DNA from 4 places in the Planococcus sp. SE5232 genome. Region 4 is predicted to be linked to each of the others. Evidence: riboswitches for the same ligand, from Rfam matches in the RefSeq annotation. Region 4 holds a riboswitch; each other region holds the start of a gene.
What was found. A riboswitch is a leader RNA that binds a small molecule or an ion and turns the genes downstream of it on or off. The one in region 4 is predicted to bind cobalamin.
Positions count from the first base shown of each region.

Region 1: linked by a shared signal. The riboswitch ahead of ACRC6Q_RS03905 (ABC transporter substrate-binding protein) and the one ahead of ACRC6Q_RS09040 (ATP:cob(I)alamin adenosyltransferase) in region 4 are both predicted to bind cobalamin.
Region 2: linked by a shared signal. The riboswitch ahead of cobT (nicotinate-nucleotide--dimethylbenzimidazole phosphoribosyltransferase) and the one ahead of ACRC6Q_RS09040 (ATP:cob(I)alamin adenosyltransferase) in region 4 are both predicted to bind cobalamin.
Region 3: linked by a shared signal. The riboswitch ahead of ACRC6Q_RS00830 (acyl-CoA thioesterase) and the one ahead of ACRC6Q_RS09040 (ATP:cob(I)alamin adenosyltransferase) in region 4 are both predicted to bind cobalamin.

Region 1 is NZ_JBOGCP010000001.1:811,142-818,846, forward strand. Features, by position in the region: gene argS (arginine--tRNA ligase) at 1-1,377, shown strand, start outside; cobalamin riboswitch at 1,425-1,611, shown strand; gene ACRC6Q_RS03905 (ABC transporter substrate-binding protein) at 2,028-3,005, shown strand; gene ACRC6Q_RS03910 (FecCD family ABC transporter permease) at 2,998-3,990, shown strand; gene ACRC6Q_RS03915 (adenosylcobinamide amidohydrolase) at 3,993-5,459, shown strand; gene cbiB (adenosylcobinamide-phosphate synthase CbiB) at 5,456-6,409, shown strand; gene ACRC6Q_RS03925 (pyridoxal phosphate-dependent aminotransferase) at 6,396-7,475, shown strand; gene ACRC6Q_RS03930 (bifunctional adenosylcobinamide kinase/adenosylcobinamide-phosphate guanylyltransferase) at 7,457-7,705, shown strand, end outside.
Region 2 is NZ_JBOGCP010000001.1:287,118-294,822, forward strand. Features, by position in the region: gene ACRC6Q_RS01330 (ABC transporter permease) at 1-291, shown strand, start outside; gene ACRC6Q_RS01335 (glycine betaine ABC transporter substrate-binding protein) at 766-1,698, shown strand; cobalamin riboswitch at 1,879-2,053, shown strand; gene cobT (nicotinate-nucleotide--dimethylbenzimidazole phosphoribosyltransferase) at 2,140-3,189, shown strand; gene bluB (5,6-dimethylbenzimidazole synthase) at 3,259-3,909, shown strand; gene ACRC6Q_RS01350 (monooxygenase) at 3,979-4,287, opposite strand; gene ACRC6Q_RS01355 (DsbA family protein) at 4,300-5,226, opposite strand; gene ACRC6Q_RS01360 (TetR/AcrR family transcriptional regulator) at 5,395-5,955, shown strand; gene ACRC6Q_RS01365 (LacI family DNA-binding transcriptional regulator) at 5,983-6,942, shown strand.
Region 3 is NZ_JBOGCP010000001.1:178,445-186,149, reverse strand. Features, by position in the region: gene ACRC6Q_RS00850 (DUF1259 domain-containing protein) at 1-379, opposite strand, end outside; gene ACRC6Q_RS00845 (flavodoxin domain-containing protein) at 880-1,344, opposite strand; gene ACRC6Q_RS00840 (ribonucleotide-diphosphate reductase subunit beta) at 1,325-2,371, opposite strand; gene ACRC6Q_RS00835 (ribonucleoside-diphosphate reductase subunit alpha) at 2,385-4,670, opposite strand; gene ACRC6Q_RS00830 (acyl-CoA thioesterase) at 4,672-5,157, opposite strand; cobalamin riboswitch at 5,312-5,490, opposite strand; gene ACRC6Q_RS00825 (PAS domain S-box protein) at 5,600-6,379, opposite strand; gene ACRC6Q_RS00820 (MFS transporter) at 6,620-7,705, shown strand, end outside.
Region 4 is NZ_JBOGCP010000002.1:43,407-51,111, forward strand. Features, by position in the region: gene ACRC6Q_RS09015 (MDR family MFS transporter) at 1-285, shown strand, start outside; gene ACRC6Q_RS09020 (GNAT family N-acetyltransferase) at 330-818, shown strand; gene ACRC6Q_RS09025 (GGDEF domain-containing protein) at 1,031-2,146, shown strand; gene ACRC6Q_RS09030 (cytochrome c oxidase assembly protein) at 2,324-3,109, shown strand; gene ACRC6Q_RS09035 (HNH endonuclease) at 3,424-4,380, shown strand; cobalamin riboswitch at 4,433-4,629, shown strand; gene ACRC6Q_RS09040 (ATP:cob(I)alamin adenosyltransferase) at 4,797-5,342, shown strand; gene ACRC6Q_RS09045 (ABC transporter substrate-binding protein) at 5,345-6,289, shown strand; gene ACRC6Q_RS09050 (arylamine N-acetyltransferase family protein) at 6,349-7,116, opposite strand; gene ACRC6Q_RS09055 (LacI family DNA-binding transcriptional regulator) at 7,310-7,705, shown strand, end outside.

The DNA.
Region 1 (7,705 bases), on a different contig from region 4:
GATTATTTGCAGGATGTCATCAAAACCGTGCTGGAGCAGAAAGCCGATTATGGCCGTTCAACAGCAGGTGGCGGCGAACGCATCCAGGTGGAATTCGTATCAGCCAATCCCACAGGCGATCTGCACTTGGGCCATGCCCGTGGATCTTCAGTCGGCGATTCGCTGTGCAATGTATTGGACCTGGCAGGATACGAAGTATCACGCGAATATTACATTAACGATGCCGGCAATCAAATCAACAATTTGGCTTTGTCGATCGAAGCACGTTATTTTGAAGCGCTAGGCAAAGGCGACAGCATGCCGGAAGACGGCTACCGTGGACAGGACATTAAAGACATCGCGGACGCGCTAGTCCAGGAACATGGCGATAAATTCGTCAGCATGACCCACGAAGAGCGCTTTGAAGCATTCCGCCAGCACGGATTGAAAGTGGAATTGGCGAAATTGCAGCAGGATCTGGCGGACTTCCGCGTGGAATTCGACGTTTGGTATCCTGAATCATCCCTTTACAAAAATGGCAAAATTGATGATGCGTTGGCTAAACTCCGTGCCAATGGGCATGTCTACGAAGAAGATGGGGCGACTTGGTTCCGTTCAACGACCTTTGGAGATGACAAGGACCGCGTGTTGATCAAGAATGACGGCACGTACACATATTTGATGCCCGACGTCGCTTACCATGAAGACAAATTGCAGCGCGGATTCGACAAGCTCATCAATGTCTGGGGAGCTGATCACCACGGCTATATCCCACGCATGAAGGCGGCGATCCAGGCACTTGGTTATGACCGCGACACGCTAGAAGTCAGCATCATCCAGATGGTGCAATTGTACAAAGACGGCGAAAAGATGAAGATGAGCAAACGTACCGGTAAAGCGGTGACGATGCGCGAACTGGTTGAACTCGTCGGCTTGGATGCGGTGCGTTATTTCTTCGCGATGCGTTCAGGCGATACGCATATGGACTTTGATTTGGATTTGGCCGTTTCACAGTCCAATGAAAATCCGGTCTTTTATTCGCAATATGCTCATGCCCGCATCTCTTCAATTCTGCGCCAGGCAGAGGAGCAAGGTCTGTTGGCTTCAGAAGGACAGTTGAACTTATTGACTTCTGAGAAAGAAATCGATGTCCTGAAGAAAATTGGGGATTTCCCGCAAGTGATCGCCGATGCAGCGAAGCAGCGCGCGCCTCATAGAGTTACGACCTATATCCATGAATTGGCATCCAATTTCCACAGCTTCTACAATGCCAATAAAGTATTGGACGCGTCGAATCCGGAATTGACTGGCGCCCGTCTCGCATTGATCACAGCCGTGAAAACGACTTTAGCCAATGCATTGAAAACAGTCGGCGTTGCAGCTCCGGAAAAAATGTAAGAAACACACCCGCGTTTAGGTGTATAATAATAGAGAAGTAACAGAATATGATAACAATTCATAAAGGTGCTTATGTCTAAGAACATGAGTTAAAAGGGAAGCCGGTTCAATTCCGGCGCGGTCCCGCCACTGTATGTGAGAGGAATCTGCTAGATGCCACTGAAGCGATGCTTTGGGAAGGTGCAGAAACCGACGACCACAAGCCAGGAGACCTGCCTTTATGACGACACACCCAAACGCCTGCGAGGAAAGGCTGGATGCGCATGCTTTTTTATGGCGTCCTTTCCATCCCTCGCAGTTTGCTGCGGGGGATTTTGTGTTCCCAAGAAAATTTTTCAACCTTTTGTACCTGAATTGTTTAAGGAGTTATTTCTATCATTTAATAAAATGGCTAGATAAGTTGAGCTAAAGAAATAGCATTTTATATATCGCTGCGACTATCAGAGAAAACTCTAAAGATATGGAGCAAAACAGCGAAGACTCCTGCGGCTTAGCGAGACGACCGATACACCGCAGGGAGCGCAGCGGACGAGGAGGATTGGGCGCGAGCCCGCTGGAAAGCGTAGCTGTTTTACGGAATATCTACTACTACAAATTATTAGTTCAATTTATATAGATAAAGCATTACAAACAACAAGGGGGTTTTATTCATGAAGAAGATTTGGAAATTTGGAGCAACAGCAGGGTTGGCCGCGGTTTTAATGGCAGGGTGCGGAGATACGGCAACACCGGTGGAAGAAGAAGACGTGGAAACACCGGCAGAACCGCCGACAGAAGTGGTGGATGTTGAATTTCCAGTGACCATGACGGATGCAGTCGGGGAAGAAGTGGTCATTGAGGAAGAACCGGAAGCTATTGTCTCAATGGTGCCGTCGAATACGGAAATCGTCTATGAGTTAGGGGCGGGCGACAAAATGGTCGGGGTCTCGGATTTTGACAATTACCCGGAAGAGGCAACAGAAGTCGAGAAAATCGGCGGCCAGGAATTCAATGTGGAGAAAATCATCAGCCTTCAGCCGGACTTGGTGCTGGCCCATGAATCCGGACTGGGTGTCGGAGACGCAGGCTTACAGCAATTGCGTGATGCGGGACTTGATGTATTCGTCGTCAATAATGCGATCAGTTTTGAAGAAGTCTATGATTCCATCACGGTTATCGCGCAAGCGACCGGTACGATGGAAGCAGCGGAAAGCATTGTTTCAGAAATGGAAGTACAAGTGGCGGAAATCGAGGAACTGGCAAGTACAATCGAAGAGCCGAAAACAGTCTTTTTGGAAGTTGGCAGCCAGCCGGACATCTATACGACCGGTAAAGGGACATTTATGGACGAAATGCTGACACTCATCAACGCTGAAAATGTAGCCGGCGATTTGGAAGGTTGGGTAAGCATGGATCCGGAAGCCATCGTTGCGGCTAATCCAGATGTGATCATTACAACTGAGGGTGCCTATGTAGAAGACGCTGTCGAACAGATCAAATCACGCAGCGGCTTCGCAGAAGTGACTGCTGTTAAAGAAGATGCTGTCTATAACCTGGATTCGGATATGCTCACCCGTTCAGGCCCACGCTTATCAGAAGGGCTGATGGAAATGGCGCAAGCTGTTTACCCTGAAGTTTTCAATGACTAAGAATGTACTGGCATACAGCGTCTCGCTGCTGATTTTAGCAGGAGCCGTACTGCTGGGAGTAACGGTCGGAACGGTCTCCATTTCACCGGTCGTGCTGTGGAATCCGTCAGCGGATGAAGCAGCTGCCAATATACTATGGAACATCCGCATGCCCCGTGTCATTTTAGCAGGGCTTGTCGGTGCGGCGCTGGCGATTGCCGGTGCAGCGTTTCAGGGGCTTCTGAAGAATCCACTGGCCGATCCTTACACCTTGGGAGTGTCTTCCGGTGCCTCAGTCGGCGCTGTGATGACGCTCTTTTTTGGTATTTCGATTCCGTTTCTGGGACCATTCACCTTACCGGTCATGAGCATGATCGGTGCGCTTTTGACGATGCTTGCCGTCATGAGCTTCGCTAAGCTGGTGGATCGCTCCATGAAAATGGAAACGGTCATTTTGACAGGCATCATCTTCAGTTCATTTCTCGGATCGATCATTTCCCTGATGATCGCGTTGACCGGGGAAGAACTGCGCCAAATCATCGGCTGGCTGCTCGGCAGTGTGTCGATGCGGGGCTGGCCATACGTGCGGATGGCGCTGCCCTTCGTTTTGATCGGCTCTTTCGTTTTATGGCTGAAGCGCCGTGAGTTGAACGCCATGCTGTTCGGGGAAGAGCGCGCGCAGCATTTGGGTGTGGATGTCAAAAAGAGCAAAATGACGATTTTAATCGGTGGTTCGGTACTGACGGGAGCAGCTGTTTCGGTTTCAGGAACCATCGGCTTTGTCGGCTTGGTCGTTCCGCATATGACCCGGTTGCTATGGGGGGCGGACCATCGGCACGTTTTGCCTTTATCGTTCATCAACGGAGCAGCTCTTTTGATTGTCTGTGATTTGGTATCACGAACCATCATTTCACCGACGGAATTGCCGATCGGTGTCATTACCGCCTTTATTGGAGCGCCGGTATTTGCATTCATCTTTTTCCGACAACGCAAAGGAGGAGCTTAACTATGCTTGAAATAAAAGGGCTGACAGGCGGCTACGGCGATCAGGATATCGTCAAAGACGTATCGTTTACTGTCGATAAAGGCTCAATTCTCGGTATTTTAGGACCAAACGGGAGCGGCAAATCGACCCTGATGAAACTGATCAGCGGCGTGCTGCCGGCAGCAAAAGGGGATGTCCGGATAGACGGTGTATCGGTTGCTGATTTTCCGGCAAAGGATTTGGCCAGAAAAATGGCGGTCTTGCCTCAATTGCATGCCCACGCTTTTGCCCATACCGTCCGGGAAACGATTTCACTTGGCAGATACCCATATCAAAGCGGCTGGTTTTCTTCCTGGTCGGAAGAAGATGAGCAGGCCGTACTGGAGGCGATGCGCCTGATGGACATCAGCCATTACGAAAAAACTCAGATCGACCGGATGTCGGGCGGCGAACAACAGCGCGTCTTTGTGGCTCAGGCACTGGCGCAGGATGCAGGGATTCTGTTGCTGGATGAGCCGACCAACCATCTGGACATCAACCATCAGAAGGAATTACTCGACACCATTAAAAAGCAGGCCATCGAAAAAGACTTGACGATTGTCTCCATTTTTCATGATATCAACCTGGCGTCGATGTATTGCGATCAATTGCTGTTGCTGGACCGGGGACAGGTTGTCCGGATCGGCGAACCGCATGAAGTGGTTCGGGAACAGGACATCGAAACGGTCTATCATACACGCGTCAGCAATCATCCGCATCCTGAATTGCCGAAGCCGCAGATCACTTTATTGCCTGGGATCGAACGTGAAGCCGATTTCCACACCATACGCGCTGAGGAATTTCAGATTTCCAAAGATATGGTCCTTTATGAAAGCCCGATTCCGTTAAAGACGGTTTCTTCAGCGGTTGTCAACGCGGGTTCCGGATGGTTCCGTAACTTTATGAACCGCCATGTGGATGCTTTTTATAATATCAATGACAGCGTCCAGGAAATGTCCGATTTCATTGAACTGAGCGGATTGAAGACGACGGATACGGTAGGGATGATGACCGCTGTCCAGACGCAGGACGCCATCATCAAAGAATACCTTGGTCCATTCGGTTCTGTCGTGATTGCTGTTACGGCGGGCGTCGGCAACGGCGTGGATGTCTCGAAAGCCGTGGAGCGTACATTGCGCGTCGGGACCATCAACACATGGATACTGGTCAATGGTGTATTATCAGATGAAGCTTTTATCCAGGCGATGATCACCGCGACAGAAGCCAAAACAAAAGCACTCCAGCAGGAACAGGTCAAAGATCCGTTGACGGGTACGATCGCAACGGGCACATCTACGGACAGCTGCCTGGTGGCGGCAACGCAGCAGGGCGAACAATTGCCTTACGCGGGACCTATCACCGAACTTGGAAAATTGATCGGTGTCGGTGTTTTTGAATGCACCATCGAAGCGCTCAAACTCTACCAGCAGGCGAAAGCGAAAAGCATATGATTCCTCATTTGAGTGCCATTGCGCTGGGATTGGCCATCGACCGCATCGTCGGTGATCCACCGAATTGGCCGCATCCGGTTCGCTGGATCGGCACAGCCATCACCAAGCTGACCAAACGATGGAACCACGGGCCGAACGCCTTCCGAAACGGTTTCCTGCTGCTGGCGACGATTGCAGTTTCGTCCTTTTTGATCGTATACGCGATTGTTTTTTTGGCCTATTCACTGAATGTCTTTGCAGGAATTGCTGTTGAAGCACTGCTCATCGCTTCGGGCCTGGCCCAAAAGAGCCTGAAGGATGCAGCGATGGATGTCTACAATCCGCTGACGAACAAACACATGGAACTGGCACGAGAGAAATTGTCATGGATTGTCGGCAGAGATACCGTTGGGTTAAGTGAAAGCGAAATTACGAGAGGCGTCGTAGAAACGGTATCAGAAAATACCAGTGACGGGGTAACAGCTCCGTTGTTCTGGGCATTTCTTTTAGGCGCACCCGGCTTATGGCTTTACAAAGCGGTCAATACGCTGGATTCGATGGTCGGCTACCAGAATGAGGAGTATGAGAAATTCGGCTTTGCCTCCGCAAAAGCGGACGATGTCTTGAACTTTATTCCGAGCCGACTGACGGGGATGTTGATTTTATTGATGACGGAAAATAAGCGTTCACTGACCATGCGTCAGCGTTTTTCAGAATGGCTGCGGGATGCTCCGAAGCACCCGAGCCCGAACAGCGGCTGGCTGGAAGCGGCGACTGCCGTGCAATTGGGGGTAGAACTTGGTGGAGTGAACCGCTACAAGGGAGTCGAGTCGGACCGTGCGCGTATGGGAAGACCGATTCATCCACTGGAAGCGCATCATATCAAGGATGCCGTCAGCCATATGCAGACGGTCACCATGGGTTTTTTCATTTTATTTGCCTTAGGAGGAATTTTGCTTGGAGTTGCCTAATCACGGAGCCAATCCGCTGCGTTTATACAAACAGGCAGGCATCAGTCCGCCACAACATATTTTGGATTTCAGTGAAAACGTCCACCCATTCGGACCGCCGGATTTTCTGGTGGAGCAATGGCCGGAAATGCTGGCCTTAACCCGTTCCTATCCGGATCCGGACGGAGAACCGTTCCGTACGGCCGCTGCAGAATACCATGGGGTCGCAGCCAATCAAGTGGCTGCAGGAAACGGCGCGGCCGAGATTTTCACTTGGCTGGCCAGAAGATACCGTGGCCAGCAGGTGGTCTTGGTCGAACCGGCATTTTCCGAATATCGCCAGTCACTGGAAGCGGAAAATGTCCGGATTAAAGAGATTCAATTGCAACCGGAAACCGGCTGGCGATTGACGGCCCAAAACGTTCAGGAGGCAATTTCAGGTTGTGCGGCTCTGTATATCTGCAACCCGCACAATCCTACAGGTACATTGCTGAACCTGGGTGAACTTCAGGAGATCGCGCAGATTTGCTTGGAAAATAACTGCGAACTCGTCATCGACGAGGCGTTTATCGATTTTATTGGAGAAGAAGCATCCTTTATGCCATTTTTAATGAGCTTTCCGGATGTCATCATCGTTCGGTCGATGACTAAAATGTATGCGATACCAGGACTCCGCCTCGGTTATGTGATCAGCCAGGCCGAAACGATTGGCCAACTGAAGCAGGGGGCGGCGCATTGGAACGTCAACGCCTTATCTGCGGCCATCGGTGCCCAATGCTTGGCCGAAGCGGCTTACCGCAGCAAAGTCATTACGGCTGCAACGGAAGAACGTCGGAAGATGCAGCAGTTTTTGGCGAGGAACCAATGCCGGACAAGTGATTCTGTAGTCAACTTCCTGGCCTTCCAACTGCCGGACCCGGATAGATCCGCTGCATTTTTTAGGGAGCTCCTGAAAACAGGAGTCGTCCTGCGGCATACCGAATCGTTCCAGGGGATGGATGGCAAATGGTTCCGAATTGGTATGAAGTCAACCGAAAACATGAACATATTGCGGGAGGCGATTAAGGAATGGCTCGAGGGCAATTGATTTTTATCAGCGGAGGGGTCCGAAGCGGCAAAAGCGCTTATGCAGAGTCAATCGTCTGCGCAGCCGGCAACCGCCGGAAAATCTATTTGGCGAGCGGACGGGCTTACGATGAAGAAATGAAAGACCGCATTGAACGCCACCGGAAAGATCGTCAGGAAGATGGCTGGCAGACAATCGAAAAGGCCTATCGTATGGACAGTGTTCTGGATGAACTGCAAGCGGAAGACTTG
Region 2 (7,705 bases), on a different contig from region 4:
GCTTCCGAAGCTTTCGGCAGCACGGGTTCACAAAAGCTCTTTAAAGTGGAATTGCCGATGGCCAAAGCGACAATCATGGCCGGCATCAACCAAACGGTTATGTTGTCGTTGTCGATGGTCGTTATCGCATCGATGATCGGCGCACCGGGTCTCGGCAGGGAAGTTCTTTCTTCCTTGCAGCGGGCTGATGTAGGAACCGGATTTGTCGCAGGCTTGGGGATTGTCATCCTGGCAATCATCATCGATCGGTTTACGCAAAGTTTCACTGGACAAAAAAGAGTGAAAAGCTAATTTTGGTAAAGTTATAAAAAGAAAAGTACCAAGTATGTAAGTTGAACTAAAGAAACTAGCTTTTACACAACGCTTCGGTCGCTTTGGGCATGTCTCCCGCAAGAAGCCAGGCAAAGGGCGCCTGTCTTCTTGCTTCGCCTAGCCCCTGAACGCGCCGGCGCTAAGAGGTTAGAATTCGAAGCGACTCTGTATTTTCCCTTATATATAAGAGATATGGAGCAAATCAGTGGAGACTCCCGCGGGAGCAGTGCAACGACATACAAGAAATCCACTCGGGCGTTTAGCCCGAGTTAGTTCGGCGCAAGCCCGTAGGAAAGATACGGCCGAAGGGAGTTCGGTCCGTATCTTTGCGACGAAGCTAGCGAAGCGATGCAGGAGCACTGGGTTTTCAGGAACTGATTTGCGGAATATCAGCAGGTGAAGATCACTAGTTCAATTTATATAATATTAAAGAAAAAGGAGATTGATTATTTTATGTTCAAATTACAATGGAAACATTTAGGGCTTATGTTCGTACTTATGCTGACACTGGTTGTAGCAGCGTGCGGAAATGACGAAGAGGCTTCAGACACAGGAACTGCTGAAGGTTCCGGTTCTGAAGACGTGAACTACGGTGAAGAGTTAGGTTACAAAATTACAGGCATTGAAGCAGGCGCAGGCGTAGTTGCTGCATCTGAAGCAGCAACAGAAGAGTACGAAAGTCTTGAAGGCTGGGAAGTGGTCACTTCTTCAAGCGGCGCGATGGCTGCAGCTTTAGGCGAAGCGATCGATAACGAAGAACCGATCATCGTCACTGGCTGGAGCCCGCACTGGAAGTTCCAGAAGTATGATTTGAAATACCTTGAAGATCCTAATGGCTTATTCGGCGATGCTGAAACGATCAACACAATGGTACGTGAAGGTTTAGAAGAAGAGAAACCTGAAGCCTACACAATTCTTGATCAATTCCAATGGGAGTCTGCTGATATCGAAAGCATCATGCTGGAAGTTTCAAATGGCGCAGATGTTAAAGAAGTTACAACTGAATGGGTAGAAGAAAACAGTGATAAAGTTGCTGAATGGACAGCCGGTACAGAAGCAGTAGACGGCACAGAAATTGAGTTGGCTTACGTGGAATGGGATACGGAAGTCGTTTCAACGAATGTTGTCGGAAAAGTCTTGGAAGACCAAGGCTTTGAAGTAACATTGACGCCGCTTGACAATGCAGTGATGTGGCAGGCTGTTTCTGAAGGACAAGCAGACGGAATGGTAGCGGCATGGTTGCCGGGAACCCACGCCACTCAGCTTGAAACTTATGGCGACAGTGTAGTCGATCTTGGAGTTAACCTCGAAGGCGCTAAAATCGGATTTGTCGTTCCCGCTTATATGGACATCGATTCAATCGAAGATTTAACACCTGCTGAATAAATAATTCTTTTATATAGAAGGAACTGAACCCTGAATGGCAGACATTTTAAACGATGTCCCCATTTGGGGTTTTTGGTTGGTTGGATTTCACTACTTCGCTTGCCCGCGGAGTCGCTGCTGAGATTCCTTTTTGGAGCTTGACTGGCCAAGATTATCCAGTGTAAGCTTGATGAAACATAAATAGAATATCAGTAAGAGGTGCCCTTCGGGGAGAATAGGGAATGAAGTGAAAATCTTCAGCGGTCCCGCCACTGTAACGGGGAGTTTTATGGAAATAGCCACTGGACTTTTGTCTGGGAAGGCCTGTGAAATGATGATCCAGAGCCAGGAGACCTGCCTGCTTACTTTCTGCTTATAGATCATGGAAAAGTCTTTCGTTTATTTGTTCGCGCAAATAAACTGAAGGCTTTTTCTTTTTAACATAGAAGGGGGAAGAAAAAGATGGATTTATTGCAGCAAACGATTGGACGGTTTGAGGGCTTGGATCTGGAAGTGATGGATATGGCACGGGGGCGGGTGGACAGTCTCATCAAGCCGCCGCATAGTCTGGGTAGGCTGGAAGACCTGGCTGTACAACTGGCGGGAATATATGGAGAACTGTATCCTGTGGTGGATCAAAAGGCGATTGTGGTGATGGCTGCCGATCATGGCGTGTACGAGGAAGGGGTTTCTTCCAACCCACAAGAGGTGACGTTTGCACAGACGATGTTCATCGCAAAAGGCATAACCGGAGTCGGTGTATTAGCGAAGCCGACCGGTGCGAAAATCGTCACCGTGGATATCGGGGTAAAAGGGGACTTTCCAAGTGATGCCGGAGTGATCGACCGGAAGATTAAGCAAGGAGCAGGCAATATCGCGACAGGACCTGCGATGACCACAGAAGAAGCTATCCAGTCGCTCGAAGTGGGAATAGAAATTGCGGAAGCCGAAATCAGAAACGGCGCCCGCATCCTGGGAACCGGCGAAATGGGCATCGGCAATACGACGCCGAGCACGGCGATTCTGTCTGTTCTGGGGGACATTCCACCTGAGGAGATTACCGGCAACGGAGCAGGGGTCGGCAATGGCGGAATCTCACATAAAGTGAAGGTCATCAAGACGGCGATTGAGGTCAACAATCCAGATAAGCGGGATGCGATCGATGTCCTTGCCAAAGTGGGCGGCCTGGAAATCGGCGGCATGGCGGGTATCATGATCGGAGCGGCAGCCAACCGTGTGCCGGTTGTGTTGGACGGCTATATTTCTACAGTTGCGGCGCTGCTCGCTGTTGCGATTGAACCGAAAGTGAAAGCTTACTTGATCCCTTCACATGCAAGTGCGGAACCGGGCGGCAAAAGAGCCAGTGAACTGCTGGGCATCAGACCGCTGCTGCATATGGATATGTGTTTGGGTGAAGGATCGGGCGTCGCTTTAGCGTTCCCGCTTGTGGAAGCGGCGTGTAACATGATGAGAGAGATGGCCACCTTTTCTGAAGTGGGCCTTGAAATTTGAGGTAACGGAACCATAGGATATTCATTCCAGTGACAACAAGTGAAGACGAGATGCTGAAAGGATGAAAAGATGTTTACGAGAGAAGAAAAAGAAGGCGTATATAAAGCAATTTATAATAGAAGAGATATTCGAAGCTTTTTGCCGACAGCGATTCCGGAGGAGCTGGTCACCAATATTCTGGATGCGGCTCATCATGCGCCGTCCGTAGGGTTTATGCAGCCGTGGAACTTCATTTTAGTGTCTTCACCTGAAACAAAAGAAAAACTGGCTTGGGCCGCAGACAAGGAGCGGCGGGCACTGGCCATCCATTATGAAGGGGAAAAAGAAAACAAATTCCTTGGCTTGAAAGTGGAAGGGTTGAAACAAGCGCCAGTGACGATTTGTGTGACCTGTGATCCTACACGCGGCGGCTCACATGTCCTGGGGCGCAATTCCATTCCCGAAACCGATGCCTTATCAACTGCCTGCGCCATTCAAAACATGTGGTTGGCCGCCTGTGCAGAAGGATTGGCGATGGGATGGGTAAGTTTTTACAAGAAAAACGATGTCCGGGACATTTTGGACATCCCGCCGCATATCGACCCGATCGCTTTACTTTCGCTTGGCTACACCGAAGATTATCCCGACAAGCCGATTCTGGAAACAGCGGGATGGGAAAAAAGGCGTTCGTTGGAAAACCAGGTTTTTGAAGATAAATGGAATGGGAAATTAGGATTCTAAATGAAAAGGACAAGAGGCGTGATTGGATCAATCAGCGTCTCCTGCCCTGTTTAATTTGATGTGATTCTTTTACTGCTTAACCGGGCCTTTATTAATTTCCGTCAATGCAGAATTGACCTCGAAAATCTTGGCGTGTACCGGTGTTATGCCAAAGCCAGCCAATCGGTCAGTGTGCATTTCCACGTATTTTTCCGCCGCGTCTTTTGTCTCGAAAAGGTAAATTCCGCCGGCTTCTTTGGTTTCCGGGCTTTCGGTCCAGATTTTCCAGATAAAGCCCTCTTCATTGTTGATGCTTGTTGCCAGTTCTGAGAATGCCTCAGCCATCTCGTCTCCGAAAGGGCCATTCATCTCGAAATCCACTTGCAGGATATATGCCATCTTGTTTCCTCCTCAATTTTTAATCAGTGAGAAATAGGCTTCGCCTAAAATTTCATTTGTTTGATAATACCCTGGCGAAAGTTCTTTTTCAATAAACGAGTTTACCTCTGTCGACTCCACATCGTACATGACTTCGATTTCCTTGGAAAAGAGCAATTGTTCTCTTTCCAACAACTGCGAAAGCGCGGGTTGCGGCTTTGCTTGCAGTTCGTCCTGATTCAGCACTTGCTTCAAGCCATCCACATAGGATTCGAATGGGCGGCCGCCGACAAGTTTTACGCCTTTGTTTTCTTCATTGACCATAATGATGGATGGAAAGCCTCTGGCACCCAGACTTCTGGCGAGAGCGAAGTCCTCGTTCAACGCTTGTTGTCCGGCTGGCAGTTCGGCTTGTTTGACGATGGCTTCACCATCGAGTCCCATGTTGTTGACGATCTCGATTATAACAGACGGTTCTGAAATGTTTTGGTTGAATGCGAAGAGCGCTTCTCTTGCACGGCGCAGGTATTCATTGGCTCTGGCGTCGTTGTGGTTTTCCTGAATCACTTTAAAGACTCGTGAAGGGGGATAAGACGACTGTACGGGATTGTCGATCATTAATGTGCCGTCGATCGGCATCCTTGAATGATCACCGACTTCTCTCCAATGGCCTGCGACATCGGCTGGCTTGTAGATGCCGTTTGCCGGATCGATGGGGCCGTCATGCCATTTTTCCAGCAATCCGCCCATTACGGTCTGGAAGTTGAAATGCTCACCATATTGCTCTGTGAAACGGCGAAGCACCGGTTCAATAGCCCAGCAATGGGAACAGATTGGGTCTGTTACATAGTAAAGCGTAACCGATTTCTTGGGTTTATTGAAATCGATCAGCCCTGTTTCCTCTTCTTCCGCAACTCCGCATATGCCTGTTTCGATATCACACATCCTATTGTTTTTCATTCTAGTTCCTCCTCTTTTTAAACTGGCTCTAACTGAGCGTTTTGGGTAGCTTATTTGCTTTACAATTCGATCTTAAGCCATAATGAAAACAAGCAACACCAATAGTTCGGGGGATGTGTCGCTTATGCAACACATCCAGGAAATTGTCGGAAAAGGAGTGATGGCGAAATGGCAGAAACAAAGACGGATCCCCGTGTAATCCGGACCCGCAAATTGATCATGGATTCCTTCATCGCACTTTCGGAAGGAAAAGAATTCAAGGACATTACGGTAAAAGACATAACGGCTGAAGCCATGATTAATCGGGCGACGTTTTACTACCATTTCGAAGATATCTACGATCTGTTGGAGAAGGCCTTATCGGAAGTTTTATTGATTAATTTGGATGTGGAAAATTACCGGAATGACGAATTCACGGAAAAAACATTCGCCAAAATCTTCGAAGCGGTCACCAATTTCCAGAAGTCCCTGTCCAACCGGTGCCACAGAGGATACGAAGATACCATCGCGCGGATCATACGGGAACAGCTTGAAGTCCTGTTCTATAAAATGCTGATGCGAAAAAATGAGGATAAGGAAGAGAGAGCCCTTAAAACAGTGGCCGTTATGCTGAGCTGGGGAATCTACGGAGCGTCAGTGGAATGGACTAGAAATAGCCAAGTCTCTCCGGAGGAATACATTAAAGCAGCTGTCCCTTATATCGAGCATGGCATTCATTTTAATAAATAAGGGAACCGGAAATAAGGAGGCGATGGAGTGGCAAGTATCCGAGACGTTGCCAGAATAGCGGGCGTATCTGTCGCCACTGTTTCACGTGTGTTGAATAACCATCCATATGTGAAGAAGGAAAAAGTGGAGGCTGTCAAAAGAGCCATCGAAGAAACTGGATATATCCAAAATATCAATGCCATCAATTTGAAAAAAGGCAAAACCAACCTGGTGGGCATCGTTTTGCCGATAGTGGATCATCCGTATTTTTCGCAATTGATCCAAGGCATCTCACTGGCGGCTGCAAGTCATCACTATAAACTGGTCCTTTATCAGACCGGTTATCATGAAGGACAGGAAATGGAAGCATTGGAGATGTTGAAGCTCAAGCAAATCGACAGCCTGATCATTTGTTCGAGAAAAGTTTCACTGGATACGATAGAGCACTATCGCCAATACGGAATGATCGTATTATTCGAAAACGGCGGGAATACACCGTTGAGTTACACCTATGTCGATCATTACGCATGTTTTATGGATGCGTTAACTTATTTGTATGAGAAGGGGCACCGGGAGATCGGATTCTCCATCAATCGATCCGATGGAACAAACAGCAGACAAAGGGAACAGGCTTACCGGGATTTTCTGGAGTTGAAAGGGCTGCCTTATCATGAAGAGTACATGGTTAAGGATTGCCTTTACCTGGAAGATGGGGACCGCATATTAGACCGGTTTTCGCGTCTGCAGCGGCGCCCGACGGCTCTGCTTGCGACGAGCGATCAAGTGGCGGCTGGCATCCTGATCGCCAGTTCCAAGTACGGCATCGCCATTCCGGATGATTTGGCGATTATCGGATTTGATAACCACCCGATCGCCAAAGCCATGAATATTACCACCATCGGGATTCCGTTGAATTCCATCGGGCAGCTTCTTTTCGGACAGACCTTGGCGGATACGGTGTCACATAAAGAAGTTTCCGTTCACTTGATCGAAAGAATGACTGTTTAAAGTCACCCGGTGATGAAATCGGAAAAAAGCAGCCTGACCGATCGACAGCTTACACAAGAAGGACCATGTGATCATGCCCCGAAACGGGTTACACTCACAAAAGGCTTCTTGAAACTGCCGAAAGTCATCAAAAGCTGCTTTACACTTTCAGCATAAAGTATGATAACGTTCTCAGGTCAAGGGAACTCCACTAACTCTTTCGGTATTGTTCCTACTGAAACTCAAATAAACAAGGCGGATTGCATGTTAATGCAATCCGCTGAGCTTGTAGACGAAAGAATATTGATGTTATTTAAAGCATGAATACACATTTCATCATGTTTATAATGGATCCTGCGCTTCAGGCGGACGCTTTCCGCGGGCTCGCGCCGAACTAACTCGGACTGGCGCCCGAGTGGATTTCGGCACTTCACTGTTCCCGCAGGAGTCGCCGCCTTGCGCTCCGGATCCTTGAGTGAAGAATTTACTAGGTTTTGTGAGATTATTTTTTCTGAAACTGACTAGGAGCTTCTTTCTTTGATTAAAGCAACACCCACCAAGCGGGCTGGCCAAGAAGACTCCTGTGGGAGCAGCGCAGCGATGAAAGCTGAAGACCCCGCAGAAGCATGGGTTTTCCAGTAACGAGGAGGCTGAAGCTGAGCCCACGGAAAGCGGAGTGGCCGGACCGCTTGGGGATTATGCACCGCTATACATTTTGGTCAAACTTTGTCTACAGTCTGGGCGGATTGCATATTAATGCAATCCGCTTTGCTCTATTCATAAG
Region 3 (7,705 bases), on a different contig from region 4:
CATCGAAAGCGGCAGACAGCCTGGCAGCAAAATCTTCAGGAGCTTCTTCTGAAGACAAATAGACGCAAATGATATCCGGATTGCTATCCATGCGATGCTGATAAGTTGTCGGCAATGGAATCGGATGCCTATGGAGCGCATTGATAAAGGAAGCCAACTCCCCTGGCAATAAAAATATTTCTGCCTGGTTGAAAGCTTTTCCGTTGTCTTTTAGATTCTTGAAAGAAATATCGTGATCTAAGGTACAGGTGAAGTTTTTACTGTGTGAAGAAATATTGATGGTTCTTTTTCTTTTGATCAAGCATTCCCCGCCCTGCAGTTCTGTTTCGGAATTCATCAGCAGGCCTACTTGCTCAGCCAATTGCTCTAGTTGTTCCATCCCTCTCATCCTTTCTGTTTTTCCCAAATTACATTTCGGATTGTAAAAAACAGTAAAAATCTACACAAAAATACCGAAAAGAATCGAGAGACTCTTTTCGGCGTTGTCTACAGCACTATCGTCTGTCACATCCAGCCAACTTATTCTGGCTATTTATATTCAGAAAGCTTGCACCTTATAGTGGATTGGATTTAACGGAAACCCAAGTGTTTTCCGTTCGCTCTTAACTTACCATCACTTGAAACAAAAGTAAAACCTTTGACCCAAATTCTTCTACAAAAATCCAATATCTTTGTGATCTATGCTATTTTTTTATTAATGGAACCGGGAATTCCGCCGATTAAGAGTCAGGAGTTTCTACTATTTAAACCCGTTAACTGCTGCGTTGATGGTTTAAGCTCTTTTAGGTTATATACCCTTTTTCTAAAATAAAACACTTTTCCGACAACTAAAATCATTTCACTGAATTCAGCCGTTTCTCCACGTAGATGGGCTCTTCTTTAAAAATCTGTATAGCGCGCTCTTTTGAACAGCTCCACCAATTTCTCACAGCGGGGAGCATCACTCGGCTGCGGCATCAATTCCACTTTTAAGGTCGCCACCAGCTGGGTCTTCACAAAAAGCATATCGCGGAAGCGGTCGACCGCGCCGCAGAACTCGGAAAAAAAGCTGTCGCCGGTTCCGAAAACCGCTGTATGCAGCTCTTTTCTGTCCAAACGCTCGATCGCCTGGTAGAAAGCATGCATTTCTTCCGGAATTTCGCCGCTCCCCCATGTATAAGTGCCGATTAATACACCATCATAACTGGACAGTTCGAACAAAGGAAACTCCTCTACCCGATACAGCTTTGCATCAAGGCTCTGCTTCTGTGCAGCCTCCTGCAGCATCTCTGCCAAGTGCTCCGTATTTCCGGTAACAGAGGCATAGACAATCGCCAACTTCGGGCTATAGTTCGTCAAAGCCATTCGACTTGGAGACTTTGGTATAGGTTCGTGATTTCTGTTCGAAAAAGTCGGATTTGGTATCGTTCATCATATCGTCTCCAAAGACCTGAATCCATGGCATCGGATTGCTGCGCTCTTCGTAAAGATTGTCCAATCCCAGCTGGCGCAGCCGTTTGTTGGCCAAATACTCCACATAACCATCAAATTCCACCAGATCCAGTCCCTCGATGTCCTCCAGAATGTAATGTGCCCATTCCTTCTCAAGCGCTACGGCCCGGTCGATGGTCGTGTAGATGTACTGGATATTTTCACCTGTGTTCAATTCCGGATTTTCCGTCAGCATGATGCGGATAAACTGGGCAATAAAATACGCATGCTGCATCTCGTCACGCTGGATATAACTGATCATCGTGCTGGTCTTCAGCATTTTCTGCTGGCGCGCCAGATGATAGAAAAAAGCAAAGCCGGCATAAAAATAGATGCCTTCCAGGTTGATGGAATTGACGCTCAGCTTGAACAGGTTTTGCGGCGTCGGATTTTGCCGGAATTCCTCGTAGGCATCCAAAATTAGATCGTTGCGCTTTTGGACAACTGGATCGCTTTTCGCCTGGTCGAAGCGTGCATTCTGCTCGCTGACCGAAACCAGCGAACTCAAGATATAGGAATACGACTCGGTATGGACCGCTTCCTGTTGGGAAATGACCGCAAAAATGGCCTTGAAGCTGGAGTCGGTGACGTAATCCATCGCCTGGCTCATTGTCGGTGTCTGCAAGCTGTCGAGTGATGCCAGCTGCGTATTGATGCGCAAAAAGACGTCTTTTTCCACATCGCTCAAGCTATCCCATTGCTTGATGTCGTCCTGCATATTAATCTCCTGCGCTTTCCAAAAGTTAGCCAAAAGCGCCTGGTACAGATCGTACATTTGCGGATAAGCAATATCGTTCCAGTTCAGTAAGCCGGAAGACTGGCCGTTCAAGACGCCAGTCGATTTGTTCGGATGTTCCGGATTCAGTAATTTAATTTTCTTCAACGGTTCATGGATGGTCATGAAGATTCCTCCTTTAGCTTTGGCATGCTTCGCATTCTTCGATTTCCGCCTGTGATGTACTGCGGACGTAATAGGTCGTCTTCAGATGTTGTTGCCACGCTTCCAAATGAAGCTCCAGCAATTCTTTCGCTTTAATGGTATGCGGTACGTAAAAGTTGAAGCTGATGGATTGGTCGATATGCCGTTGGCGTGCTGCGTTTTGGCGGATGCTCCATTTCTGATCCAGCACGTGGCGGGCACGGCGGTAATACTCGTAGGTGTTGTGGTCCAAGTCAGGCGCTGTCACCTTGAACTTGAAATTCTTTTTCTCTTCCGCGTATTCAACGGCATACAGGGGATCGATGCCATCTGTCGAACCGCCGATTTTCGCAGTCGACGAGTTCGGTGCAACGGCCATCATCCAGCCGTTGCGGACACCGTTTGCGGCGACTTCCTGCTGCAGTTGCTCCCAGCGCTCTCCGCGGTAGCTGCGGCGCTCAAAATACTCGCCCGTGTGCCATTCAGAATCTGCAAACTTGCTGAAAGCCCCTTTTTCTTGGGCCAGCTGCATCGAAGCGCGGATCGTCTCATAAGCAATTTTTTCGTATAACGAGTCTGCAAACTCCACTGCCTTTTCGCTTTCCCAATGGATGCCGTCAAGCGCCAAAAGGTGGTGCCAACCGAATGTCCCTAATCCAATGGCGCGGTATTTTTTATTTGTGGCTTCGGCCTGCCCGACAGAAATTGTGTTCAAATCAATGACATTATCGAGCATGCGCACTTGGATTGGAATTACCCGTTCCAACACGTCCGCTTTGACCGCTCTCGGCAAGTTGATGGATGACAAATTGCAAACGACAAAATCCCCCGGCTTGCGGACCATCACAAGGTTGCCGTCTTCATCGGTGTATTCTTTCATGATGGTTGTTGCAGACATATTTTGTGTTATTTCTGTACACAAATTACTGCAGTAAATCGATGTCAGCCCTCTGCCTCTTGTGTGCTTGTTCGGGTTTTGACGATTCACTTCATCCCGGTAGAACATATAAGGCGTGCCGGTTTCCAGCTGCGATACCATGATGCGCGCCATAATCTCCATCGCCCGGTAAGTTTTGCGCGGCAATAGCGGATGGTCCACAGCTTCCTGGTATTTCACGCTGAAGTATTTTTCATCGGTTTCATCGTAAAAGTCTTCGAGACCCAACGCGTTGCCGTTTTCGTCTTTCCAGCCCATCACCTGCTTGATCTGGTGCGGACAGAAGGTATGCCATTCACCGTTGCTGCGGCCGTTTTCGTCTTTTTCCTGAAGCCGCTTCATAAACAGATCCGGAATCGACACGCCCGTGAAAATATCGTGCGCTTTGCGGCGCTCGTCGCCGTTATTGGTCTTCAGATCCAAAAATCCGTTCATGATGTCTTTATGGAAAACATCCAGGTAAATCGCCACTGCGCCCTGGCGCTGGCCCAGTTGATCGACACTGACCGCCGTATCATTGACCAGACGGATCCACGGCACAACGCCTGACGAATTGCCTTTGAACTTTTTGATGTCTGAGCCCAAAGCCCGCACTTTTCCATAATAGATGCCAATGCCGCCGCCATCTTTGCTGAGGCGGGCGATGTCCCAGTTGTTCAAATAGATGCCATCCAATGAATCGTCAACGGTATCGATAAAGCACGAAGACAATTGGCCGAAGCTCTTCCCGGCATTCGATAAAGTCGGTGTCGCCACTGTCATATACAGATGGCTCATTGCCCAGTAGGCTTCTTTGACCAGTTCCAGCCGTTGGTCTTTCGATTCGTTTTGCATCAAGGTCATCGCGATGACGAGAAAACGTTCCTGCGGAAGTTCGAACAAGCGCCCTTCATAGTCTTTCGCCAAATAGCGGTCAGCCAGCAGGAACAGGCCGATGTAATTGAACAGCAAATCCCGCTCCGGTGCAATTCCCTGTCCCAATTCGCTGATTTCTTCTTTCGAATATGCCGCAAGGAGCTCTTCGGAATAAATGCCGATCTGTGTAAGCTCTTCAATAAGTCCATAGAAGTCGCCGTATTTCTCTGAAGCGGAAAATTTGCGGCTATCTGCAGCTTTTCCGTACAAGTCGCCTGCATACAATTCGGCCGCCACGTATGTCCAATCCGGCTCATCCATGGTGATGCGGTTCAAAGCATAGAGCAATGACTGTTCTCCTTTTGCCTGTCCAGCCAACTTTGCTGCCCGTTCCAGCAGTTCACGCGTATCCAGTCCATATACATCCGTTGCCCGTTGAAGGGCTCTTTCCACTGCATTCATTTCTGTTGCTTCGATTTTCGTATTCATATCAGCACAACTCCTTTGCGTATTCGTTTACTTTCATGCGCCGCTGCTTGCGTTCCTGGGCGCTTTTGAATAGTTTTTCTTCGGCAGCCGTTTCGGGAATCACGCCAGTCACAGGTGTCGGTTTGCCTTCGCTGTCGACAGCCACCATCGTCAGGATGGCCGTAGTCGTTAAACTTTTATCACCGGTTTCAATATGCTGGCATTCGGCTTTGACGTACACTTCCATCGATGTTCTGCCCGTTGAAATGACGACGCCCTCTAAAATGAGGATATCCCCCACTTTCGCAGAAGACAGGAAATTCACGGTGTCGATCGATGCTGTCACAACTGCTTTGCCACTGTGCCTCATCGCTGTGATGGCGGCAATCTCATCAATATAAGCCAATACCGTGCCACCGAAAATGGTGCCCATGTGGTTGGTGTCCGGCGGCAGCACCAGCCTTGTTTGAATGGTTCTTGCTACGCCTGCTGCTAATGGTTCCGTCATCTGTATTCAATCCTCCATCTCTGAGTAAAAAGAAAAAACCCCATCCTCTCAGGGAGGATGGGGTTGAAAACGCAGAATATCAGATGAAAACAGCAGAAAAAGGGCTGTCCCACACATAAATACCTTTGTTATCCCTCTCAGCTCCCGGAGAAGATCATAAACGATAACGAAGGCAGGTCTCCTGGCTTGTGCGTCATCCTCTGCTATCTCCTTCCCGTCCATTGGACAGTGGATTGTGATAGCTCGTCAGCACTTACAGTTGCGGGAACAGCTCCGGAATTTCACCGGCTTCCCTATTAAGCCTTTTCAGGCACCTTCGTTATTGGTTCTACTATATATAGTTTTTATTTTCATCAAATCACTAAATATTGTATTTCTAAACTATAAATCACTTTCAATGCTTTGACAAGAATTTTTTCAACCTTCTGGTTAGGTGGAGGTTTTAGTTAATCGTCAAATGCCGCTTCAACGCTTGTTTAACTGTACCCATGGTCGTCAATTGGCTGAAATTGACACGTGCTTCAATCGCTTTTAAAGCCAATTCAGGACGAATGCCGGTAAAAATCAGTTGAATGCCGAGCAAGCGCATGATGTGATCGATCTTGTAGAGAAATTCCGCTACGACCTTATCGATATTGTAGATGCCGGATACATCGATGATGAGGCATTGCAGGTTCTCCCCCTGAACTTTTTGGGGGATGATGTCGAGCAGCCGATTGCTTCGGTCACCATCGACAGAACCTACAAGCGGCAACACGGCCAAGCCATCAATAATCGGAACGATGGGGGTTGATATTTCGTTTTTCAATTGCAATAAGTCCCGTTCTGTTTGTTTTTGCGCGCTGATGTCATGGATGATCGATTGAATGGCAACCGTTTCTCCATACTGAACAGGATAACAATACAACTCTACATCTGCTAGGGTCCCATCAAAACGTCTAACAGTGGTCTCCATCAATCCTCCGATCGCGCGGTCTTCCATGCCCGTGCGGATGCGTTCAGTGATGAACTCTTTATAGTCCTCAGTAAAAACATCCACCACATTCGCCCCGATGAGCGTCTCTTTGCTGGCTTTGAAAAAATCCGATCCTGGCTGATTTATATATAGGACTTTCTGATTTGAATGGATGATGGTCGTTTCGTTCGAATACTCCGCTATTTGCTGATAGATTTCTTCTTTTTCTGTAATGCTCAGTTGTGGTACTGGTGATAAACTTGGCATTTTTTCTCACTCCTTCTGGCTAAGAAACTGCCTTATCCTCTATTTTACACTTTTTCAGAAAAACTTTCAGTGTCTGTCGATGTTTCAAATATCTGAATCATTCTTTTATTTACAGTTCTATTTCAAAACTTGTAAAACAGAAGTATTATGCTATGATAAGAAATTGTGATTTCGGAACATCTTTTTGACACTGCTTTTGGAAATACAGTAACGTGAAGTTATGGCAAATGGAGATACATGATGAAACAATTAACAGGAAATGCTTTTCACTACGGCTGGGTCATTATCGCGATTGCAGCCTTGTCCCAATTTTTCTCTGGCCCCGGACAAACTTATTCCAACTCGATTTTCATCGATTATTATATAGAAGACTTCGGCTGGAGCCGCTCGACGGTTTCCGGCATCTACTCAGCTGCCACCTTAACCGCAGGCTTCCTGCTGTTTTTTGTCGGTCGGCTGATTGACCGCAATGGTTCACGAAAAATGGCGGTTGCTGTTTCCATCGCCCTCGCTGTGGCCTGCTTCTTCAACAGTTTCGTAACAAGTCTCGTCATGCTGTTCATCGGCTTCTTTTTTATCCGGCTGCTTGGACAAGGTTCCATGGCGCTCATCTCAAGCTCGCTCATCCCCCAGTGGTTTGTCAAAAAGAGAGGGCTCGCCATCAGCATTGCCGCCATCGGTGGATTGGTCAGTTCCGCTGCTTTCCCGCTGTTGAATGTTTGGCTGATCGAGTCATTTGGCTGGCGCAGTTCGTGGCTGATTTTAGGGGTCATCATCATTGTTTGCTTTACACCGCTCGCTCTTTTCCTCATTCAAAATTCTCCTGAAGAAATGGGTTTGTTACCGGATAACGGCGATAAACTAAGAAAAGAGCCTGAAAAAATGGCCATTGAAGAAGTCAGCTGGTCGGTGAAGGAAGCTTCAAAAACCCGGGCATTCTGGTTATTGCTGCTATGTGCCGCCATTCCTGGAATCGTCAATACCGGTTTGACCTTCCACCTGGTTTCCATCTTCGCTCAAAAATCCTTATCCCTTGAAACCGCCGCAAGTATATTAAGCTTAACGGCATTGATCGGTTTGCCGGTCACGTTCATCACTGGGATCCTATTGGAAAAAGTAAAGGTCCAATATATGCTGACGCTCGTTTTTGCCGGAGAACTCCTGTCGTTGTTTCTTCTGCAGAAAGCTGATTTTTTGGCAGCCGCCGTCATTTTCGGTCTGGTCTGGGGCGTGAGCATGGGAATCGAGCGGATCGTCATGGCTGTCGTCTGGCCCAATTACTTTGGCCGGAAACATATTGGCAGCATTAGCGGCATCTCGATGGCG
Region 4 (7,705 bases):
ATCGGGACAATCGGCGAACTCGTATATTCGCCGGTGCGCAATGCAGAGATGGCGAATATGATACCCGAAGACAAGCGGGGTTCGTATTCCGCTTTCTCCAATGTTTCATTCAGCGGCGCGGATCTATTGGCCCGCTCCACCATCATCATTGGTGCATTCCTGATTCCGACAATGATGTCTGTCTATATCGGCGTCCTGTTGATGATCGGAACGCTCCTTGTTTACACGGGCCTGTTTGTCAGAAAATCGAAGAAAGAGCAAGTGGCCGAACCGGAAATCGTTTGATCTCCACTACTTTAGTAGACAAATGAAATGCCAGGAGGATGAGCATGATGATTAGAAAAGCAGTTCCAGCAGATGCGGCTCAGTTAACCACACTCATGAAGCATGTGGAAGAATCGAATTTGATGCTGTTTGAGCCGGGAGAACGAAAAACCACTGCCGAACAGCTGAAGAAACGCCTTGGTGCTGCAGGGGATGAGTCAATCGTGCTGGTGGCAGAAGAAGAGTCGGAGTTGACAGGCTATTTGTTTGCGATGGGCGAAGGAGTCAAACGGAAACGGCATTCCGTTTATGTGGCGCTGGGCATTAGGCAAAACGAGCGGGGAAAAGGCAGAGGCACCGAGCTGTTTCTGGCGTTGGAGCAATGGGCCAAAGAAAAGGCGCTTCACCGCATTGAACTTACCGTTCTCGAGCATAATAAAGCTGCCATTGCACTATATGAAAAAATGGGGTTTCAAGTAGAAGGGATCAAGCGGGATTCTATATGGATTAACGACAGCTATGCCAACGAATTGTATATGTCGAAACTGCTCTAGGTCATAGAGCGGCAAAGGGTTCTATTACCACCAGTAAAGTCGGTGGCTATAGAACCCTTTGCCGCTTTTTAGGAAATGAAGCGAGAAATGTGGAAATAAGACGATATCTTATGTTTATATACTAGAGGTATGTAAAATATTGTAGTTTATCTGTATTTTTAGACGCAATGATTGTAAACTAATAAAGAATGTTTTTACGGGGAGTTGGATAAATGGATTCGTTGCTTTTTTTCTTTCTTGAAAATATGGCGTTGATCATCGCGCTGCTATACCTGGCTTTAAAAGCTAAGGAATTATTATTCCCCGATTTAACCGAATCAACATTTTTATTGGTGTTGAGTGTAGTGTTCATCGGATTTTTAACGTTTTCAGTCATGTACAACCCTTATATCCACGAAGGGATGAGGCTTGACCTGCGGGAAGTACCGCTTTATTTCATCTCCTATGTGGGAGGGTGGAAAGTAGGGATTCTGTCTGCTGTGTTCCCGTCGTTCTACCGCTATTCGCTAGGTGGTCCAACCGCAATAGAAGGTGTATTGCAGACAGTGGTGTTGCCGGTCATCATCGGCAGCTTGTTCCGCGATAAGAAGACCGTCAATAAGTTTTTTGCCTTGCTGGATATCAAGAGAATGGTTCTGGGATTGCTTGTATTCGAAGTCCTTAAATCGATAACGATGCTGGTAACTACACCGGCAACGATTTTTATAACACTATCGATGATGTTCTTTTCGATGGTTGCTGTATTGGCCATGGGATTGATCGCAAATGGGGAAAATCATCACATCCTCGTCCGCAAGGAACTTGAATTTTATTCGAATCAGGATCCGATGACACAATTGCCCAATATCCGCTATTTCCGAAATAAAGTTCAAATGCTGGTGGCGCAATATGTCCCAGTGGCTATTGTAATGATCGATGTCGATTACTTCAAAACCTATAACGACACGCATGGCCACCAAAAAGGGGATGCTGTGCTCCGGTCGATTGGCCAGCTGCTGCGGGACCATACACGAAAAAAAGATTATATCGCCCGTTATGGCGGTGAAGAATTCATCTTTTGTATCACCGATCCTCTAGATGATGCGGAAGCACTGGAAATCGCTGAAAGGGTTCGGGAACGGATCGAACAGTATCATTTTGAAGGTGAAGAGCTGCAACCTGAAGGCAAGCTGACTGTATCTATGGGAATATCCTTGAATTCCTACCACAAAACGCTGGATCAGCTGATTGGCGAAGCCGACCAGGCACTTTACCAATCCAAGCACCATGGAAGAAATCAGGTTACCGCTTTTTCAGAAACCGAGGAAAAGGAATCCGTGAATGTGTAGAGTGAAAAACTTATAGAACCGGACAGCCGTCTTTTCTCAAAAGCGGCTGTCTTTTTTTAGTGAAAGCGAGACCTTAAACATAGAAGCATGGAAAATTGGGTAGAGGGGGATAAGGAGGAAACCTGGCTCAATGGACAATGGGCTTTCCAATTAACATAAAAGACGGGAGGAATCCAGATGGAGCACAATCTGCAGACGGGATTAGCGTCTATGGAGACACTAGTCGTCATCTTGCTGTTCTTGGCATTTTTGCTGTACCCACTTGCAGCAGCTTTGACGAGCTTGCGCTTAAAAGCGTGGCCGCTCCATCGCTATTTTTTATGGAGCCTCGGTGTTTTTTGCATCGCAGCCGTCTTTACAGGGCCATTGGCGGATATAGCGCATGATGATTTCACTGGACATATGTGGACACATCTGCTGCTTGGCATGCTGGCACCTCTACTATTATTGCTGGCCATGCCTATGACTCTGCTGTTGCGGTCCCTGCCGATTTCTGCAGCAAGAAAGGTTACTTCAATTTTAAAGAGCCAGCTGTTTCATTTGTTGAGCAACCCGATTACCGCATGGATCCTCAATACCGGCGGGTTGTATATGCTGTACATGACGGATTTATATGAGCTTATGCACCGGTCGCTGATTGCTTACGGCCTTATCCATCTGCATGTATTTCTAGCAGGCTACCTGTTCACTGCTTCTATCCTCTATATCGATGTCACAAGCCATCGCCTGGGTTATTTGTTCCGTTCCGTTGTTTTGATCGTGTCGTTGGCGGCTCATAAAATCCTTTCAAAACTCATCTACGCCTATCCGCCTGACGGTGTGCCAAGAGAGCAAGCCGAAGCAGGAGGCATGATCATGTATTATGGTGGGGACTTCATCGATTTGGTCATCATCGTCATCTTTTGCTGGCAGTGGTATAAAGCCACTGCTCCGAGGAAAAGTGAAATGGCTGAGAAGATATGAAGCGTACGGGGAAGCTGTTTCGTCAGCGCGTCTTATGCCTTTCGGGGGTGAACGGCCGTTTCCGCTTTTCTTTTTGTCCAGCTCCAACGGCCAACTCCTCGGGTCATAAGCCACACTGACTATGCGGCAAAAAACGCCGCTTCGTCAGCGCGTCTTATGCCTTTCGGAGCTGAACGGCCGTTTCCGCTTTTCTTTTTCTCAGGCAAAGTCTCTTGTTTTGGGTTAAACTAGAGATAAGCGTTTGGATTCGAATAATCTGCTCTACTACATAAGAACGAATGAATTTAAGCATCACCATCATTAGGAGGCAATTCATGAATAGTTTTATTGTTATGCAAGGAGAGACTTATCAGGCAGAACGCAATGCGGGGGTTCTTTGGACGCCGCAGATCGACAAATCCGGCATGGTGCCGCATTCGTGGAACCGGATGCAGGAATTGAAAAAAGGCGATATTGTGTTTCATTATGTAAAAGGCTCCTTTATGGCCATCAGCCGAGTACGGGAAGATTGCCATAAAGGCACGAAGCCGAAAAATCCGGATGAGCAGCAGAATGGACATGAAGACGCGTTCGTGGCACACACTGTCTATCGCGAACTGGATAAGCCCTTGTCAGTGAAGGAATTCTTTGCGGAGATCGAGCCTTTATTGCCGGTGAAGTATTCCGCGTTCCAGGAAGATGCCAGCGGCAATTCAGGCTATCTGTATCCCTGCAATGAAGAACTGGCGATGAAGTTTCTGGAGCTGATCAGCTCGTTGAACATTTTTACAATTGAAGTGGAACAGTTGGAATTATCGATGGAAGTGATCAAAAAAACGGAGCACAATCCATTGCTGGGGCTGATTGCCGAAGCGGAACTTGAAATCAAAACTAAAATGCGCAGAGGCAAAGAACAATTTCGGGAAAGTTTGCTGCCGCAATGGAACGGCGAATGTCCGCTTTGCGGCATCGGGGTCGAAGAGGTTTTAAAAGCGACCCATGCGAAGCCGTGGAAGGACAGTTCGGATTCAGAGCGATTGGATCCGTTCAATGGCATTCTGCTTTGCGCTAATCACGCCGCCTTGTACTCAGCAGGTTATATTGCCTTCACCGGTGGGGGAAGGCTCCATATTTCGAGCCGGATTCCCGAAGAAGACTATCCGGTATTTAGATTGCGTAAGAGCATGAAAGTTCCGGTCTCCCCGGAGCATGCGCCTTATTTAAGGTGGCATAAACGGATTGTTTTTGCAGAACCGAGAAAAGTGAAATTGCTGACAAACCAGGAACAATAGATTTTTTTAGCTGTCTATAGGCGAATGGAATATGCTACACTGAAAACAAGTGAATAATCATGCAGAAAAAAGGTGCTGATTCGTCAGCATAACAGGGAACCCGGTTAGATTCCGGGGCTGTTTCCGCAACTGTAAGTGCGTATGAAATAAGAAAATGCCACTGTTCCGATGACTAGTCATCGGGACGGGAAGGTTCTTAGAGTAAATCGATGCACAAGCCAGGAGACCTACCTTTTTTTGAACGTATTTTTACTCTTCGGAAGATAAGGGAATCATACGGCAACGTTTCTATTTTTGACTGCTGGAGTATGTCTCTGAATAGCTATGGCGCCGCCCTCTTTTTGAGGGCGGCTTTTTGCTGTTTAATGAGAGCGTTCAATGCAGTGATTTTCACCAGACAAAAGTGAGGTGAAATGATGAAGAAAGACATGCGTTACCTATGTTATCCATTCATGCGGGAATCCGCCTCTACAGTGGACTTTGAAATCAGAACAGATTCATTGACCACACATATCGGGGAAGCCCTGGCGCTGACAAAAGATGTAGCTGCAGTTCAGCGCGACCTGCAGATTCTCCAGCCGATGGCCTATCATTTGAATGGCTCAGTCCGAGGGAAACTGGCTATCCGGGATGAAGATTTGATCGAGTTAAGTAACATGTATGATTATTATGTCAACTGTACAAGGGACAAAATCGACCACTTCGTTTTGCCTCAAGGGACTATAGGTGCTTGTGTCCTGCATGGATGCCGTAGTGAGGCGAAAAAATCTGTCCGCGCCTTGCATAAAGTAAGCTTGGAACGTGAAGTTCCGGAAATCCTTTTCAATTACGCCAATCTTTTGGCGAACGTATTCTTTACCATGGCTGTTTATGTCAATCAACACCACGGCGTGGAAGAAATTCCGTTTGTCAGCAAGTCCTATCCAACCAAAAAAACCAAAAAGAAAGAAGTGGCCAACTAACAATGAAAATTTCCCTATTCAAGTACCTATCCATCGGAGCAGTGGCATTAACGCTCGGCGCCTGCCAGTCAGACACATCCCAAACAGCTGATTCGGATGCAGCAGCTGAAGTTGAAGAACAGGCAAGTTATACCGTGACGGATGACCTGGACAAGGAGCTGACTTTTGAAGAAGTTCCTGCTACTGTCGTGTCATTGATTCCCAGCAATACTGAAATCCTCTATGAAATCGGAGCTGGAGACAAAGTGGTCGGTGCGACAGATTACGACAACTACCCGGCTGAGGCAGCCGAAGTGGAACGTGTTTCCGATTCGGTGGCTTTCAATGCCGAACGCATCATTGAACTGGAACCGGATGTGGTCATCGGTTATTCGACAGGTGGACCGACCGGCTACGACGAATTGGAAGCAGCCGGCATACAGGTATTTGTCATCGAATCAGCGGAATCCTTCGACGACGTTTACGGAGACATCGAGCAAATTTCAACTGTAATGGGCTTGGAAGACAAAGGCGAAGAAGTGATCGAGGCCATTCAGCAGCAAATTGAAGGCGTACAGGGAAAAGTAGCAAGCGTGGAAGAGAAAAAACAGCTGTATTTCGAAATCAGCCCTTCACCGGAAATCTATACAACAGGCCAGAAGACTTTTCAGCAGGAAATACTGAATCACGCCAATGTCGACAACCTGTTTGGCGATTTGGTAGGATGGCCGCAGATTTCTGAAGAAGAAGTCATCAAACGAAATCCGAAAATCATTGCGACCACAGTCTCTTATATTGATGACCCAATCGGCGAAATTAAAAGCCGCGAAGGTTGGAAAGATATCGAAGCAATCCAAAACGATCAGGTGTTTTTCCTGGACTCCGATATCACTTCCCGTCCGGGACCAAGAATCGGAGATGCTGTCGAGCTGGTAGCGAAAACAGTATATCCCGAAGCTTTCGAATAATAGTGAAAACCCCGCTCAAATATGAGCGGGGTTTTCTGATCCATTCATAGTAGAGGCTGTTATTGGTGCTGTTTTTCAAGCACATCCAAATCAATGCCGAATTCTTCCTTCAATACACTTTGTTTTTCTGCAGCCGACAATTCTGTCTTTTCCTTTTTCCCATTTTCAGAACGCGTCAGCTGACTGCCTGATAACGTCACCCGGCCATTTTCAGTAGCCCGTGTAACTAGGTCATCATGGGTAAAAGGAGACTCCTGTGAAACCTGGTTGAAGACACAGCCTTCGTGAAAATCAGCCAGCTGTTTTGCTTCTATGGAAAATCGGTATAGTGTTTTCTCCGTATCTTCGGTTTCACGAATCAAGTCGTAGTAGACTTCATCAACGTGTTCAACACGGTAAGTGCCGCTATGGTCTGTATGCCGTTCACCGCCGAGCGGAATTGGGCTGATGGTGGAATCCCCGAATCCAGCATCGACCAGATAGAGGGTATCGAGCTCAACGAGAATCGCTGCATGGGTATCGGCTTTCGACCATGTACCGTCGGGTTTTTGTACAGTAGCGGAAATCAGTTTTGCATCAAATCCCAATTCATTCAGCAGCCAATGGAACAAACCATTTATTTCGTAGCAATAGCCGCCGCGGTGTTGATTGACGATTTTGTCGTAAATGCTATTGATATTTAAATAGATCGGCGTCCGGCGGATAACATCCAAATTTTCAAAAGGGATATTCTGCATATGCAAAGACTGCAGCTCAGCCAAGTTCTGCAGGTAATGCTCCTGTACGGGTGAAGCTTTGAATCGCTTAAGGTAGTCGGTGGTATTCATATTTATTATTCATTCCTTTCGGTTAGTCGAATGGGTATATATTTTATTCTGTGAAATAAACATTCATTCATTATAATAAAAGAGTGTAGAGTTTGCTCCTGCGTGGTATAGTGAATAAGTATGTGAATTTAAAATGAATATCACAAACTGAATGACTGTATGAATGCTGTTCAAAAAAATAGGAAGCAGGGTGATGGATTTGGTATCCACTACGGATGTTGCTAAGCATGCAGGTGTTTCGCAGACCACGGTTTCACGTGTGTTGAATAAACCCGATCAAGTGAAAAAGGAAACTTATGATAAAGTGATGGCTGCTGTAACTGACTTGAATTATTCGCTGGATGGGAATGAAGAGGCAGTTCCAATCATCGAAAAAACCAAATCAATCAGCCTGATTGCCGGACCATTGGATGACCCGATTTTCATCGGTGCTGCTCCAGCTATTATCAACTATGCAAAAGAACGGGGCTATCAAGTAAACGTTCATTTTGTTACAAAAGAGAATGAGTTGGAGACTTATGACGCCGTTTTGTCCAGCAAAACCGATGGCATTATTTTGGCTTCCGTACTCCTTGATGATGTAAGCCAT